DNA from 4 places in the Paenibacillus sp. RC73 genome. Region 1 is predicted to be linked to each of the others. Evidence: riboswitches for the same ligand, from Rfam matches in the RefSeq annotation. Region 1 holds a riboswitch; each other region holds the start of a gene.

Evidence for each region. Region 1 has a riboswitch for cyclic di-AMP ahead of ABH897_RS11865 (hypothetical protein). Riboswitches for the same ligand answer to the same signal wherever they lie in the genome.
Region 2: another riboswitch for cyclic di-AMP. It lies ahead of ABH897_RS26165 (C40 family peptidase); the one in region 1 lies ahead of ABH897_RS11865 (hypothetical protein).
Region 3: another riboswitch for cyclic di-AMP. It lies ahead of ABH897_RS24845 (resuscitation-promoting factor); the one in region 1 lies ahead of ABH897_RS11865 (hypothetical protein).
Region 4: another riboswitch for cyclic di-AMP. It lies ahead of ABH897_RS13320 (3D domain-containing protein); the one in region 1 lies ahead of ABH897_RS11865 (hypothetical protein).

Annotation. Positions count from the first base shown of each region.
Region 1 covers NZ_JBIYCV010000004.1:388,696-392,736, forward strand. The annotation lists gene ABH897_RS11845 (urease accessory protein UreF) at 1-388, opposite strand, end outside; tRNA gene ABH897_RS11850 (tRNA-Leu) at 651-733, shown strand; gene ABH897_RS11855 (glutathione peroxidase) at 886-1,371, opposite strand; gene ABH897_RS11860 (hypothetical protein) at 1,497-1,679, shown strand; cyclic di-AMP (ydaO/yuaA leader) riboswitch at 1,839-2,014, shown strand; gene ABH897_RS11865 (hypothetical protein) at 2,130-2,525, shown strand; gene kdpF (K(+)-transporting ATPase subunit F) at 2,741-2,815, shown strand; gene kdpA (potassium-transporting ATPase subunit KdpA) at 2,965-4,041, shown strand, end outside.
Region 2 covers NZ_JBIYCV010000019.1:15,233-19,273, reverse strand. The annotation lists gene ABH897_RS26175 (M1 family metallopeptidase) at 1-477, shown strand, start outside; gene ABH897_RS26170 (hypothetical protein) at 489-1,316, shown strand; cyclic di-AMP (ydaO/yuaA leader) riboswitch at 1,602-1,739, shown strand; gene ABH897_RS26165 (C40 family peptidase) at 1,744-2,244, shown strand; gene ABH897_RS26160 (GNAT family N-acetyltransferase) at 2,548-3,054, shown strand; gene ABH897_RS26155 (4a-hydroxytetrahydrobiopterin dehydratase) at 3,130-3,429, opposite strand; gene ABH897_RS26150 (hypothetical protein) at 3,548-3,841, opposite strand; gene motA (flagellar motor stator protein MotA) at 4,029-4,041, shown strand, end outside.
Region 3 covers NZ_JBIYCV010000015.1:80,199-84,239, reverse strand. The annotation lists gene ABH897_RS24855 (HD domain-containing protein) at 1-756, shown strand, start outside; gene ABH897_RS24850 (TatD family hydrolase) at 798-1,568, shown strand; cyclic di-AMP (ydaO/yuaA leader) riboswitch at 1,770-2,050, shown strand; gene ABH897_RS24845 (resuscitation-promoting factor) at 2,320-3,468, shown strand; gene rnmV (ribonuclease M5) at 3,615-4,041, shown strand, end outside.
Region 4 covers NZ_JBIYCV010000005.1:19,754-23,794, reverse strand. The annotation lists gene ABH897_RS13330 (NADH:flavin oxidoreductase/NADH oxidase) at 1-349, opposite strand, end outside; gene ABH897_RS13325 (polysaccharide deacetylase family protein) at 652-1,458, shown strand; gene ABH897_RS13320 (3D domain-containing protein) at 1,635-2,303, opposite strand; cyclic di-AMP (ydaO/yuaA leader) riboswitch at 2,311-2,486, opposite strand; gene ABH897_RS13315 (amino acid ABC transporter ATP-binding protein) at 2,733-3,455, opposite strand; gene ABH897_RS13310 (ABC transporter substrate-binding protein/permease) at 3,442-4,041, opposite strand, start outside.

The DNA.
Region 1 (4,041 bases):
CAAGTGTACCAATCGCATTGTATTGGATGAGTGTAGCTTCGAGTTGGTCGAATTCAAGCCAAGGGTACAAGGCTTTGGCGAGCTTAAGCAGGCGTTGGCCGGATAGGCGTGACTCTTTCACGTGTTGTAGGGAAGAGCGCTGGGCGTGCAGCATTTTATCAATGAGGGCGATACGCCAACCATCATTTTGCTGAACGGCAATATAAAGGCTTTTGATAGCCATGCCATCGAGGGATGTGAACTGAGGAAGCAGATCAGTGCGTGCATAGTGTTCCAGGTCTTGTAAACAGGTTAAGCGGCCATTGCGAAACAGCTCCTCCAGCCCGTAGGAACGAGTGAAGCCACCGACAGGCAGGGAAGGGTCCAACAGCAATGCGTAGTTCAGCAAACGATTGCCTTTGTGCAATGCGGTTCGCCTCCTTGGAGTAGAATGTTTATGTTATATTAAATGACTTTAAAAATGAATTCAGAAAAAATTTAGAGATATTATGTAATATATATTTACACTCATAGTGTTGATATGTCAAATTAAATATTTTTATAGCTTTTATATGTTAGATTATTTGACATAAAAATAATTATTGTATTTATGTTTACAAATAGAATGCAAGGGAGTATAATAAATCTGTTGCCTCAAAACATTAGAATTTGCGGTCGTGGTGGAATGGCAGACACGCTATCTTGAGGGGGTAGTGGGCGTACGCCCGTGGAGGTTCGAGTCCTCTCGACCGCATTACATGCAAGACACAGTTAAAAAAGCATCCTGACACGTTTTTGACGTGATTGGCTGCTTTTTTTGTTATATAAGCCGAACTAAAATATCCCTTTTTCCTAGCCACAGGAGCAGCCGTTTGGATTGGCTGCTTGTGAACAGGGATGGACCTGTCAGCTTTGTTGCAAGAGCTTCTCGATATCCCCCGCCAATTTATCCGGAGTTGTCTGTGGGGCATAGCGCTTAAATACGTTACCTTCGCGTGTAATCAAAAATTTAGTAAAATTCCATTTGATTGCTTTGGAGCCTAATACGCCCGGAGCTGTTTGGGTGAGGTAGCGGAATAAAGGGTGCGCCTGATCGCCATTGACATCTATTTTGGCAAACATCGGAAATGTAACTCCATAGTTGATCTGGCAAAACTCCGAAATTTCCTCGCTGGAACCCGGCTCTTGCTTGGCAAACTGGTTGCTGGGAAACCCTAAGATTTCAAGACCCCGCTCATGGTATTGGTCATATAGCTCTTGTAGCGCCTTGTATTGGGGGGTTAGCCCGCATTTGCTGGCTGTATTCACGATGAGCAGTACTTTTCCTTCGTATGTGGACAACGGAATTTCTTTCCCTTGCAGGGTTTGTGCATCATGTTCATAAACGGTCATGGTTTTCCTCCTAATTTGATATTCTACAATTAAATTGTAAGCAATTTAACGAAGAGTTGCAAGTCTATAAATAGATGTAATGCGCCGTCTGCTGCTGTAAAATCGTATTTTGTCCAAAACGGCAAATGGCACTGCAAATGGGGCAAATAGCGGTGTTTCTCATGGTAAAAACAGGTTCAATCGGCGTTTATCAGGTACATACAGCACTTTTCCTTTCTCTTTTACAAAAAAAGGACAAAAAATGCTCCCCATACGCCAATATTGACATGCCTCTTCATTTTCGAAAAGGGATGAAAAACCGAGATTGAAGGAGCTGGGAGAAGGATATTTGTGTTGTAAACGCTATTATTAATCTTTTATGCTCCAAAGACCGATTTATAACCCCGCAGGTGAGCTTTACAGTGTTCCTTGCGCGGGTGTATGATTCAAGACGTAATTTCAAATTAAGTGAATGAAGCAGCAACGAATTGTCTATAGCGCTGAATTTTGCAGTTGCAAAAGCGGGGGAACCAAACGAGATCTATGCGGCTTTTAAAGGGCCGAGTGTCTCAAGGGGTGAATTTTCTGGCCAAGTGTCAGAAATAGGGCGACTCTCACGTCCGAATCCGACAGCTAACCTCGTAAGCGTACAGGGAGAGGCAACAAACCGCCGTGTGCAGCCATGGTTTATTTTATCATGGTTACGTAAGAAGCCGGAGGAAAGCCTTTTTCCTTTGGCTTCTTTTTGTTGTCTTTTTATACCGGGAGAGGAGCTACTGATGGAAGGTCGGCTAATCATTGTCACTGCACCGAATGAAACGGGCAGAAATTTTGTGAAATTGCTTATGTTCAAAAAACTGGCGTTTGCGGTTCTTACGAATAGCGCTCAGGAGGAACGACAGCTCAAAAAAATGGGTGTGGAGCATATTGTGCGCATCAATACGATGCAAGCGGGGAAATGGAATTTTCCCAAAAAAGAAATTGGCTGCGTGTATTTGTTCGAGAACAGCTTGAATCTGACGTGCCGTTTTCTGCAAATATGCCGGCCGCTGACATCAGATTCGATCTATGTCATTACACACGGCTGTAATCCTCAAGGGATTTATCGAGGTTTGGGAGCGGACCATGTGATCTACACTTTGAATGGAGAGGTGGGTTTCCTGCTGAACGGATAGTCGCTTACGATATGGCTAATATAAATTAAAATTTTCAAAGTAATTGTATGTTGATTTTACGAGGGTGTAAGAATAACGATCTGAGGACAGATACGGGAGGGTATGAACATGATGGATATATACATGCTGCTCGTGATGGCTGCGAGTTATGGAGTGATACTGCTGTTTGTACGCTGGTGTGATGCACAGACCTCCAAAGGAGGGCGAAAAGGATGATGGTTGTGCTTACGCTTACGGCTATTGTGTTTGTGTATTTAATCTACGCACTCCTGAATCCTGAAAAGTTCTAATCAGCTAAACAGGATCAAGCGGGCGGGGAACAGCAGATCATGGATGAAGCATCAGAGGCAGCGGGCTTTCGCAAACGTGTGCAACGCCTGGTGCTACGAACCCGTCTGTTATTCCAAACGCAGGAGCATTTTGGAGGAGGGAATAGATGATGGAGCTGCTGCAAATTGGAATTGTGATTGTGATATTGCTGCTCTTGGTGAAACCAGTGGGCACCTATATGTATCATGTATTCTCAAATGAACCGAATCGGACGGACCGAGTGTTTGGCGGGACGGAGAAGCTGATTTACAAGGTTATAGGATTGAAAAAGCTGGAGAGCATGCGTTGGACCACGTATGTGATGAGCTTTATCGCTACGAATGTCGTGCTTGTGGCGATCAGCTATGTGCTACTGCGCTTGCAGGGACTGCTCCCCGGTAATCCGGCTGGAAACGACAATATGGAAGCGTCACTGGCTTTTAATACAGTGATCAGCTTTATGACCAATACGAATCTCCAGCATTACAGCGGAGAAAGTGGACTTACGTATATGACGCAGATGGCGTTCGTTACGATGATGATGTTTACTTCGGCTGCTTCCGGTTTTGCGGTTGCTGCGGCTTTTATGAGAGGATTGACGCGGCGCGGTGAAGGAATGGGCAACTTTTTTCAGGATTTTATCAAAGCAATTATACGGATTTTTCTTCCGTTGGCCTTTGTGCTTACGCTGGTGCTGGTCGGACTGAAAGTACCGCAGACGCTTCAGCCTACGGCGGATATCACGACGATGAGTGGAACACAGCAACAGATTGCCTTGGGACCCGTTGCTTCGATGGAATCGATCAAGCACTTGGGGACGAACGGGGGCGGTTTCGATGGGGCCAACTCGGCGCATCCTTTTGAAAATCCAAGTCCCTGGACGAATGTGCTGGAAATTTTGGCGATGTGGGTGATGCCAGCTTCTCTGCCGTATACCTTTGGGCTGTTCGCTCGTAATCGCAAGCAGGGGTGGATTATTTTTAGCTCCATGATGGTACTGTTTCTCGTATTCCTATCTATTACGTACGTGTCAGAGAAAACGGGTAATCCGCTGATTCAGGCACTGGGGGTGGATGCTTCTCAGGGAAGCATGGAAGGGAAAGAGGTCCGCTTCGGCATCGGACAATCGGCACTGTTCACGGCGGTAACGACGGCGGCTACGACAGGTTCGGTCAATAATATGCACGATACACTGACCCCGCTGGGC
Region 2 (4,041 bases), on a different contig from region 1:
ACCTACGTCCAGACCTACCGATTCAAGCATCCATCCTCACAGGATTTTCAGCGTATCGTCGAAAGAGTCACCGGACGTTCGTGGAGCCACTATTTTGAACAATATGTATACGACGGCCAGATGGCGGATTTTTCAGTGGATCGCATTACGAACCGCAAGCTGGCCAACGGATACGAAGCAACCATCACACTCAGCAAAAAAGGGGCAGATTATCCCAAGGTCCCTGTTCAAGTTACTTTCAAGGACGGTACAACGATATTCAAGGCTTGGGACGGCATGGGCAAAAGCACCACCTATCGACTCAAAAGTGCATCTCCGGTCTCCCATGTGATTGTTGATCCACTGTACACGATTGCGCTGGAGAACAAGCATATCAATAACAGTCTGAAGGACGAACTGAACGAAAAAACCCAGACCCGTTGGAGCATAAGTGTAACCAAGCTGCTGGAGACACTGCTTGGAAGTCTGTCATGGTGAGGTGTCTATAGATGCGTACCGTTATAAAAGAAGGCTGGGCGCTTGTGCGCATACAATTTTATATTGTCATCATTCTATTTTTGTATCGACTGCTATGGGGCGTTTTTCTCTATCGGGTGGTACAATCCGCCGTTATTCCCCTACTACTGCGCTACCCTGATCAGGGTCAAAATGAACTGGGGCAGACCTTGTTTTGGATGGAGAGCCAGATTGCCCTGACAGACAACCGGGAGGTTCATATGTATCTGTGGATACTACTGGGGGCAACGGTGCTGCGTATACTGATTACCCCCTTCATCCGGGCGGGAATATACCAAAGTCTGCACACCCATGCGACCGAGCCGCAAAGTCTGTCTTTTTTCCGTGGAATGAAACGTCATGGTTTATCATCGCTGATCTATTACGTCATCGAGCTTGGGCTCTTGCTGCTCCCTGCTTTCTGGGTGGTGCCGAGGCTCTACCCTATCGTAGCCGGGGCGCTGCAATCTCCCGCCTATCTGCTGCATGTGCTGCCCTATGCCATCGGTTGGATCGCTTATGGCTGGTTCATCCGCCAGTGCATCCTGTACATGCAGCTAGGCACCGTAGGTGGTCACGCCATACTGTCGTCGCTGCTCGCCTTCTTTCGCCAAATCCTTCCGGCTATCGGTATTTCGCTTCTGCTCGGCGCAGGTGTGCTGCTTGTCCTTGGCCTATTCGGCACGGTGGCGATGATTTGGACTGGCATGCTGGCACTCATTCTCCAGCAAACGTATCATTTTGTTACCAGTCTGGTCAGGCTATGGCACATCAGTTCACAGTACCGCCTATGGCATACCGATATCTCCGACAGAGGTTGAACCCCCACTCCGTTCCTCCTGAGCAATTTCTGGCTGTCGAAAGGCGACTATCTATATCCATTCCTATCCATGTAAACGGCACATAACTGAATACTCTTAACAAAATCTGTTCCCGCGATAAAGGGAGCAGATTTTTTTGTGATTTTTTGCGATGAAACATTTGCCAAAGCCAGCCAACTTTGTTACAATAATCGCAGTGAACTGATAGTAACAACTTTGTAATCTTTATTGTAACCTTTACCTTAAAAACATCGTTATCGTGAATACTGCTCTCCAAGGTGCACATCTTAAGTTAAGCCTAATTCCTGGCACCTAGGAAGCGGGGGAACCAGTTTGGGTGAATTGATCTCGCAACAGAGTGGTCATAGGGGAACCTTCTACCGAATCCTTAAGCTAACCTCGCAGGCATTGGAAGGGGTATTTTTTTTTGAAGAAGAAACTAACAATCGCAGCCATGGGTCTTGCCATTGCCTTTACATCTTTTACATTCGGTGGCGGCAGTGCATTTGCAGACTCCAAGATGGACCAGGTCATCCAAGATACCAAAGGAACGAGCTACAGAAGCGGAGGCACTACACTCGACGGATTCGATTGCTCCGGCTTCACAATGTATGTATATCAAAAACTGGGAATTAAACTGCCGCATCAATCCGGATCACAATTCAAAATGGGATCTTCCGTATCCCGCGATGAAATGAGACCTGGAGACCTGGTGTTCTTCAACACCACAGGTAGAGGCATTTCCCATGTAGGTATCTTCATGGGTGAAGGGAAATTTGCTCACTCCTCATCTTCACGTGGTGTAGTTGTTAGCTCACTGAACGAAAATTATTACGCTAACCGATATGTCGGTGCCAAAAGAATTATGAGCACAGATGCTTACCACGCTGTAGCTTCTGAAACTCCTGATGACGACAACGTAGAATAACTAACGAACAGCAAGCTAACCTGAGCCGCAATTGGATTCTGGCCGGAATCCAATTGCGGTTTTTTATGTCCGCAACATCAGAAACGTTAACTTTACTGACGAACTGACACCTCAAAAGGTTTCAGTTTTTGCGAACATCGTCGGTTTTACCGTCACGGCGGGGGGAGCATATGAGCAGTAAAGCCTTCTTATTGAATGTATACCCGACTTGGGTATGAAATAAACACGCTTGCCAATCCCCTTCAACTTGTCTACAATCTGTTGTTAATGGTTTAAGTACTTGTAAAAGGAGGATGGGAAGACATGCCGGCCTCAATATCTAACTACCGAATCGTGCCGATGGACGAGCAGCAGGCGGCTGCGATATGTGAGTGGCGCTATGATTCACCCTACAATATATACGGCTGGTTACCTTGGGAACAAATGAAGGCGCTTGAGGTCGAATTTGGAAGCCCCTCGCTTCGCCAGGAGCAATATGTAGCCGTACTGGATGACGAGAACATACTAACCGGATTTGCTCAATATTTCCCGATGATTGGCGTGACCCGGCTAGGTCTGGGAATGCATCCCGGATTGTGTGGACATGGCAGAGGCGCCGAATTTGTCCGTGCAATTGCCGAGGAAGCCAGACGACGCAACCCTGAGAATGAAATTGATCTGGAGGTCCTGACTTGGAATGGGCGCGCCATCCGGGCTTACAAGGCAGCCGGATTTGAGCTTACGGATACCTATGAACGTCAGACTCCCGATGGCAAGAAGCCATTTCATTGTATGGTATATCATCCCGACCACCAGCCTCATGTTCTATGATAAAAGCGCCTTCGGCATACAACTGCATTGTTGTATATCGAAGGCGCTTTTATCATACGACAGACCACGATTAGCTCAATGACTGCTACGCATTTTCTCAAAAGCTTCATTATATTGTTGGGCTTCCTTAATATCCACGGCCATAATGCCACCGTCATCCCAGGAGGTTAAACGCAGGGTCACGGTCTTATAATCAATCGTAATAAATGGATGATGATTAAATGCTTCCGATATAGCAGCAACTTCATCCACGAATGCAATCCCTTTCATAAAACTGGAAAAATTATATTTCCGGACAATCCATCGTCCTTCCTCCAGTTCCCAGCCCTCCAGCTTCTCCAGATGTGCTTCAATCTCTTCTTGTGTAAAAGGCATGATACGACTCCTCCCTGTTTATACGGAAGCCTTTCAGCCGCTTGAATGCGACCAAAACTACGATATATTGGTGTCCATATTACCACGGCCCCGTTGATAAATCCATAAAACGGCCTGCTCAAATCAAAGGTACCGACGTCAGCTCCTCATCTCCAATGAGCACATAGATACGGTGCTGCTCCGGTTCATAGATGACAACACCGCTGCCCACAGCGATAACGGGCTCTGTACCCAGCGCATAAAACAGGTCTTCAGCCAGCGCTTCATTGACTTCCTGACGCCCTGCCGGGTCCAGTTTGTCCCAATCTTCTGCTTCCATTTCGAAAAATTCATAGCTATCTGGAATGCGTCCCACAGCCTCTGTCAAATCGTTCAAAATTTGTTCATACTCCCGTCCGTGCTTCACTCCCATGCCATTTCCTCCAATTCTTCCACCATTCATTACATAATCACCTTATTATACCGGAAATTCGTACTTAACAAAAAAGAGAGTTTTGTCGATAAATACTATAATCCGTCTTGTAATGACGTGCCTGGGGCAAGGACGACCCCGGCGGCATGAAAGGATTCAAAATCTATTCTCATGGATGAGGTGTATCATGCAAATTTCAA
Region 3 (4,041 bases), on a different contig from region 1:
CTGCGGGATGCCCACTCGACGGGGGTCAATTATGGCACCATTGATCTGGATCGTATTTTACGGCTGCTGCGTCCTCATAATGGAAGAATTGTTGTGAAGGAGTCAGGTATGCATGCGGTAGAGGATTATCTGATGTCACGCTATCAGATGTATTGGCAAATTTATTTTCATCCTGTAACGCGCAGCTCGGAAATTTTATTGCGTAAGATTTTCAAGCGGGCGAAGGAGCTGTTTAGAAACGGATATGAGTTTAGTTTTCTGCTGGAACCGTTGCCGGATCTCTTTCGGGGGGAGCTTACGGTGGAACAATATTTGATGCTCGACGAGTCTTTGATTCAGACAGTATTCAGTCAGTGGAAACAGGAAAAGGACGAGATTTTAAGTGATTTGAGCGCCCGTTTTATGGATCGCAAGCTGTATAAATATGTAGAGATTGAAAATATGGATACAGATACCATTGACGACATTCGGACAGCGCTGAAGCAGGTTGGTTTGCATCCCGAATATGATCTGGAAATTGATTTTCCGACGGATCTTCCTTATGATGTGTTTCGGCAGGGTGGCTCGACGGACAACCAGATTTTACTGCTTGGACGTAAAGGAGAAGTGAGAGAAATTTCCGAAGTATCGGAAATTGTGCGCTCCATTAGCGGTATTCACCGGGGTAAATATCACATGTACTATCCCCAAAACAAATTGGATGGGGTAAAGGACAAGCTTCCTGCCGAAATAAGGAATTATTTTGTCAAACAATAGACAAATGTATGCCAATAAAAGTAAATAAGGGGACATGAATTTTGAATTTATTTGACACTCATACCCATCTGGATGCGCCGCAATTTGACGAAGATCGGGAAGAAGTTATAGCACGTGCTGTCGAAGCGGGAGTAACCCGCATGATTAATATCGGATTTAATCGTGAGACGATTCCATCCACGATGAAATTAGCTGAGACGTATGATTTTATTTATGCGGCGATTGGATGGCACCCACAGGATGCGATTACGATGCAGGAGGGAGATATGGAATGGATTGTATCGTTATGCAGTCATAAGAAAGTCGTGGCGATCGGGGAGATTGGTCTGGATTATTATTGGGACACATCACCGAAGGATGTACAGCATCGGGTGCTACGCAACCAGATTGGACTGGCTCGTGAGCTGAACATGCCAATTGTCATCCATAACCGGGATGCGCATGAAGATATTGTTAAGATTTTGCGTGAAGAAAAAGCGAGTGAGGTTGGCGGAGTCATGCATTCCTTTTCCGGAAGCTGGGAGACGGCTAAAATGGTGCTGGATATGGGCTTTCACCTCTCTTTTGGCGGGCCAATAACGTTCAAAAATGCCAAGCAGCCAAAGGAGGTACTCGCACAGGTGCCGCTGGACCGTCTGCTCATTGAAACGGACGCTCCCTACCTAACGCCTCATCCGTTCCGCGGGAAGCGAAATGAGTCCGCACACGTGGGACTGGTCGCAGAGGCGGCTGCCCAAATCAAGGGAATTACGGTGGAGGAATTAGTGTCAATAACGACCCAAAATGCCTTGGAACGATTTGACATTAAGTGAAAAAGTGAAGAAATCGATCAAAATAAAGAGATAGACGAAGCTAATCATGAATTTGTTGCAGGAAACTCAAGAATATTACAATATTTTAACCGAATATTTTGAAAAATGTACTTGAAACCTGCTTTACAACATGCATAGAAACAGGATATCATCTTTTCAGTGAATTGTTGTTTGAGTGTAAACATCAACAGCTCATTTCATGAACCAGTCTCGCTGAGTCCCTTTTACAGGGAACGGGGGAACCGATATGGCTTACAGTACGTCCGGCGTATGGCAAGAAGGGAGCGTCTCTTCCGCCAGCCGGCTCGACCGAAATCCTTTCCCGGATGGGATTGAACAGGTGGAGGGGCCGTATTTCGATTTCTTTCTGGGTCTTCGGGGTGAATGTGAAGGCGACCGCCATGAGCGGTTGACCCAAGCTAGGGCGTCTCTCTACGTCCGAACCCGACAGCTAACCCCGTAAGCGTAACAAGAGAGAAGCCATCTCGTGCATGATTTTTCCGCATATTCGCACATGCCGGAAGCCACGAAAGAGCTCTCTAGTCTCTTTCTCTGGCTTTTTTTGTTGTGAATAAAAGAAAATCTGTCATCATACTGTGATTAAACAGGGGAGGACAGCATGCCGCGAAGACGGGTACATGGTGCAGGACAGTCGCATTACGGGCTTGTCTTGTAGAAAATCTGTTATAGTCACGTCAATCTCAACTATGTCTTACTCCAGACGGCGGGCTATGTAAGGAGGACGGAGGAAATGGGCATTTTCCAAAAAGAGGAGACCCATGAGTCACGCTCATCCAGCATGTCTTACGTATTGCGTTGGAAGCAAGAAAATGTGCGCCAGGCTGCTTTGGTTGCTATTTTTCTAATCGCACTAACGATTATGATTTCAATTCTGGTGTACACTGAATCTAAAAAACAGGTTTTTTTTGTCATCGATGGTAAGGCATCTGCGGTAGAAACCCGACAATCCCAGCTCCAAGATTTGCTCAAAGAGCATTCTATTTCACTTCAGCCGCATGATACGGTTTCGATGCCGCTGAACGGAGCAGTACAGGATGGGGATCGCGTAGTCATCAAACGTGCCAATCAGGTCAAAGTATCCTTAGCCAATGAGACGAAAAAATTGTACACAACAGAAAATACAGTAGAGGGTGCCATTCGCACCTCGGGCTATAAATTATCGTCAAATGATAAAGTTTATCCTGCTCTGGATGCTTCTGTTTCGTCTAACATGGACATAAAAATCATCCGTGTGAAGAAACAGCAGGTCGAACAGAAGCAACAGGTACCTTATCAGGTCATCAAAACGGCCGATCCAAGTCTCTATAAAGGCGATAATCGGGTCATCCAAAGCGGTAAAACGGGTGTTGTGGTCCAGCATGTTCAAAAGGTATACCATGACGGAAAATTGGTATCCAAGCAGCTGGTAAACAAGGAAGTCGCGCAGAATCGTGTGGATAAGGTGATTGCGGTAGGAACGAAGAAAAAGCCGGTCGTTCTGGCTGCTTCCGTCGGTCCTGAAGATGCCGTTAAGGCAACACGGGTTAGTTCGGACAATGCTGTCCGTAAAGCAGGTGTGAATTTTAAATATAACAAAGTATTACAAAACGTCTCCATGACGGCGTATTCGTCACAGGAGCCAGGTATCGGTACACGTACCGCATCCGGCACGCGTGTCACGGAAGGACGCACCATCGCTGTCGATCCGAGTGTGATTCCAATCGGCTGGTGGGTGTATATTGAAGGGGTGGGCTTCCGCCGTGCGGAGGATACCGGTGGCGCAATTAAAGGCCACAAAATCGATGTGTATTATGAGAGTTTGAGTCAAGCCAATCAGTTTGGTCGGAAGCACGGTAAAACCGTATATGTGATTGGACCAGTGAAGCCTGAAATGAACTAAAAACGTGTTGTATATGTTTAGGGCAATGCGATAGTATTAACATCATAGTTATGCATGCTAAGAAGAGGATACCCTCTTCTTATTTTGTTTTCAAAAGCTGGGAAAGATGAATATAGCTGACTGTGTAGCAGTGGAGGGAAACGCAAATGATCAAGGAAGTGATCGTGGTAGAGGGTCGGGATGATACGGTGGCTATTCGCCGTGCTGTCGAAGCGGATACGATAGAAACGGGGGGCTCCGCCATTAATAAAATGACGCTGCGCAAAATTGCGCTGGCGCAGGAGCGGCGGGGTGTCATTATTTTGACCGATCCCGATCATGCAGGGGAGCGTATCCGCAAAATTATTGCCTCCAAGGTGCCCGGCTGCAAGCAGGCCTTTATACCAGAGGCAGAAGCGACGCGCAAAGGGGATATTGGCGTGGAGAATGCCTCGCCTGAAGCGATCAGACATGCTCTCGCACGGGTGCATACGACGGTGGAAGGGGCCGATCCGCTAATTGATTGGGCGGACCTGATTGACGCCGGACTTATCACCCACCCGAATGCTGCTGCACGACGTATGACTTTGGGTA
Region 4 (4,041 bases), on a different contig from region 1:
CGACAGGCAAATCAGCATCTTCAGCCTTGCGTCCGGCATGACCTAATTGAATTCCGATTTTGGCACCGTACTTGTGGACTTCCTCCACTATTTTACGGTATGCAGGAATATGCTCGTCACTCCAAATACCCAGATCATAATCTGTAATGCGTCCATCCGGGTGGACCGCTGTCATTTCCACAATAATCAGCCCGGTGCCACCTACTGCCCGGCTAACGTAATGGACGTGATGCCAATCATTGGGATTTCCATCTTTGGCCTCCACGCTATATTGGCACATTGGTGGCATTACAATCCGGTTTTTTAAAGAGAGTCCCTTTAATTGATAAGGAGTAAACAAGTCGGTCACATTGATCCATCCTTCCTTTAATTCCATGTCTCTACAATATGAATTGCAACCCCATTATACACCAGCTATCACTGGATACCGAATCCATTAAAAGGCTAAAAGTTGCGAAAATGCTGCTGTTTCGCTCAGGTTTAATAGAATATGTGCGTTTAGCTTCGTGATCTTCACTTACATCCGTTACACAGGGCATTTCCACTCAACCACTCAATAGTCTAACCTGTTCAGCAGCATAATTTCAACATGTCAGGTACATAATAAATGAAAGCAACAGAAGGTACCACTGCACGGAAAGGGGGATACATATGCCGTACAGGGGAATATTGCCAATGATGGCACTGTTACTAGCATTTTCGAGTTTTCCCGTTCACGCGGACGCGCCTCCCGATATCGGAACGACTCATTCCAAGGAAGCGACTGTTGTTTCTTCAGCACATAAGAGCAGAGAACGAGCCACTCCCACATTAGCCATGCTTCGGAAAAAACATGCGGATATTTTTAAAATGTGCGGCCCGCATACGCAGCAAATTGCCCTGACTTTTGATGACGTGCCCGATTCCCGGTATACGCCGCAGGTTCTGGACATTTTGCACGCGAATGGGATCAAAGCCACCTTCTTTATTGTCGGTCACCGTGCGGAAAAACACCCGGGCATGATTCGCCGTATCGTACGTGAAGGCCATGCCTTGGGCAACCATTCCTATACCCATCCGGATTTTAGGAAGGCTTCACCGGAACGCTTTCGCAACCAGATTAAGAAAACAGAACATATTTTGGAGGCCACTGTCGGCTTTCGACCCAAGCTGATCCGCCCGCCCTATGGTGAAATTACGGAGCCTCAGATCCAGTGGGCGCGTCGACACGGCTACATGATTGTCAATTGGAACGTAGACTCCCTCGATTGGAAGGGACTCAGTAAAACACAAATTCAGCGTAATGTGATCCCGGCTACCGGACCAGGCTCCATCATTTTAATGCACGCAGGTGGAGGTCAAAGTTCCAATCTGAAAGGCACTGTTCAATCCCTGCCGGGTCTCATTCAGTCGCTGAAAGCCAAGGGCTACAAATTTGTCACGGTTCCCCGGCTACTTCACACCTCGGAGCGGAAATAACAGTAAAAAGGGCTGTCTTACCAGCAGATGCATTCTGCTCGTCAAGACAGCCCTTTATTAATCGACAAGACCCATATATGAATCTGAACCTGCGATTAAGCTATTTGATTATAGATCACAGATTATAGTTTACATAATATATATTATGTTCACTTAATTCATTTGCTTACATAAGTCTATTTATCAATGACATACAGCTTCACATTCTGAAAACCAAAGTCACTCACAAAAGATGGGCTGCCTGGAATGAAAATATCAATCCGTTTACCCGTGATGGCGCTGCCCTTATCGCGTGCTACCGCTACAAAAGATTGATCGGGCAGCCCCGGGTGGGAATAGCCTGTAACCAACACTTTCGTACCCAACGGAATTACGTTGGGGTCTACCGCAATCGTACCGAGCTTAAGCGGATTTCCGAAATAGTCCACCGCTCCCCATTTTCCATTTTCACTGGCTGCTGCGGAATACGCTGTGGCCTTCACGTCAACTACTTTGCTGTAGTTAAATGTTTTGCCCCATGCTTCAACCTGTTGACCGTCACCTGCTGGCGCTTTCTCGGAAAGAAGCTGAGGCTTCGAATCCGAAGCGGCCTTTAACTTGTTCTCGTCCGGCACCTTAATTTGCACTCCTGCATATATATTGCTGGCGGCAACATCCGGGTTCTCCTTTTGCAGATCTTCTACAGATACCCCGTAACGTTGAGCAAGTAAAAAGAAGGTATCACCTTCCTTGGCGGTATGAAGCGAAGCGGCGTCGGCTACCCCGGCTGTCTGCGCCAATCCTGCAATGGCTGCTGCCAGCACCGCAAATTTCATTGTTTTTCCAATACGTTTCAGATGTTTCAAAAGATATGTACCTCCTCTGTTATGCCTGCGAAGTTAGCTGTCGGATTCGGACTCAGGAGAAGCCCTATGCTTTTGTGCAATTCACCCCTAGGCAACCTTCCATCCATTCGTATGAAGACGGATCAGAAGTTACTGCCGTTGTTACGTCCCCCGCACTTCCCATGGTTTTGGGTCCCGCATTCAGCGTCTGTCGTAGCTGTCTGCTGCCCCGGTAAGTTTTGGCTCACTGCATAATATCACAATTTTGTAACCTTATCTGCATGAAAATGTTGGGAACCCTGAACATCATACTACATCTGTTACAATTTTGTCATCATGAAATCGAAATCAGTTACAAAAATCTGAACGAGGATGACAAAAAAAGAAAAAGCCCTCCCGTCAAACTTCCACCGCGGAGGGCTTACTTCATAGCCTTTATAAGCTCATTTCTTACAAAACCTTGGCAAGAAAATCCCGGGTACGATCATGGCTTGGAGTGCCAAAAACTTGCTCCGGTGTACCTTGCTCCACAATTTGACCGTTATCCATAAAGATAATGCGGTCTCCTACCTCGCGGGCAAAGCCCATTTCATGTGTCACGATGACCATCGTCATGCCACCCTCAGCCAGCTTCTTCATCACGTCCAGCACCTCCCCGACCATTTCAGGGTCCAAAGCGGAAGTCGGCTCATCGAAGAGCATCACATGCGGCTGCATCGCCAAGGCGCGTGCAATCGCAATCCGCTGCTTCTGTCCACCGGATAGCTGATTGGGATAGGTGTCCTTTTTGTCTTCAAGTCCAACGGTGCGCAGTAGCTCTAGCGCAATTTTCTCCGCTTCCTTCACGGACTGGCCTCTAACCTGAGTCGGCGCAAGCGTCAAATTTTGCAGCACCGTTTTGTGCGGGAACAGGTTGAAATGCTGGAACACCATCCCCATTTTCTCACGAGTCGCATTAATATTATGACCACGGGCTGTAATCGGCTCGCCCTCAAACAAAATCTCCCCGTCGGTCGGCTGCTCCAGCAGATTCATACAACGTAAAAATGTACTTTTCCCCGAACCACTCGGGCCAATGACGACAACAACCTCGCCTTTGGCAATATCTATATCAATGCCTTTTAAAATTTCATTTTTGCCGAACGATTTACGCAGTTGTTTAACGGTGATCACTGGCTCTCAACTTCCTTTCCCATAAACCCAACAGCTTCGACAAGCTGAATGTCATTACAAAATAAATAGCAGCCGCGATGACGAACGGACTTAATCCTTCGTAGGTGATGTTCTTAATGACTTGGGCCTGATACATAATATCCACCATACCGATGGTAGAAATGATGGAGGACTCTTTAATAATCGTAATAAACTCATTGCCGATCGCAGGCAGTACAGACTTGAACGCTTGCGGTAAAATGACGTGACGCATAGCTTTGCCTCGTCCCATACCGAGTGAACGGGCTGCTTCCATCTGACCACGGTCCACTGCCTGGATACCTGCACGGAAAATTTCAGCCAGATATGCCGAGCTATTCAGAGATAACGTAATAATACCGGACTGAAGTGGCGTAAAATTGACGCCCAGCGTCAAAGCAACTCCATAATGGATGATCATAAGCTGTACCAGCATAGGTGTACCACGTAGTACCTCTACGTAGGCCGTACCCAACCATTCAATGATACGTACACCACTCATCCGCAGCAGAGAGATGATCAGACCAATGATAAATCCGAACAGTACCCCGAGCGCAGACAGCAACAA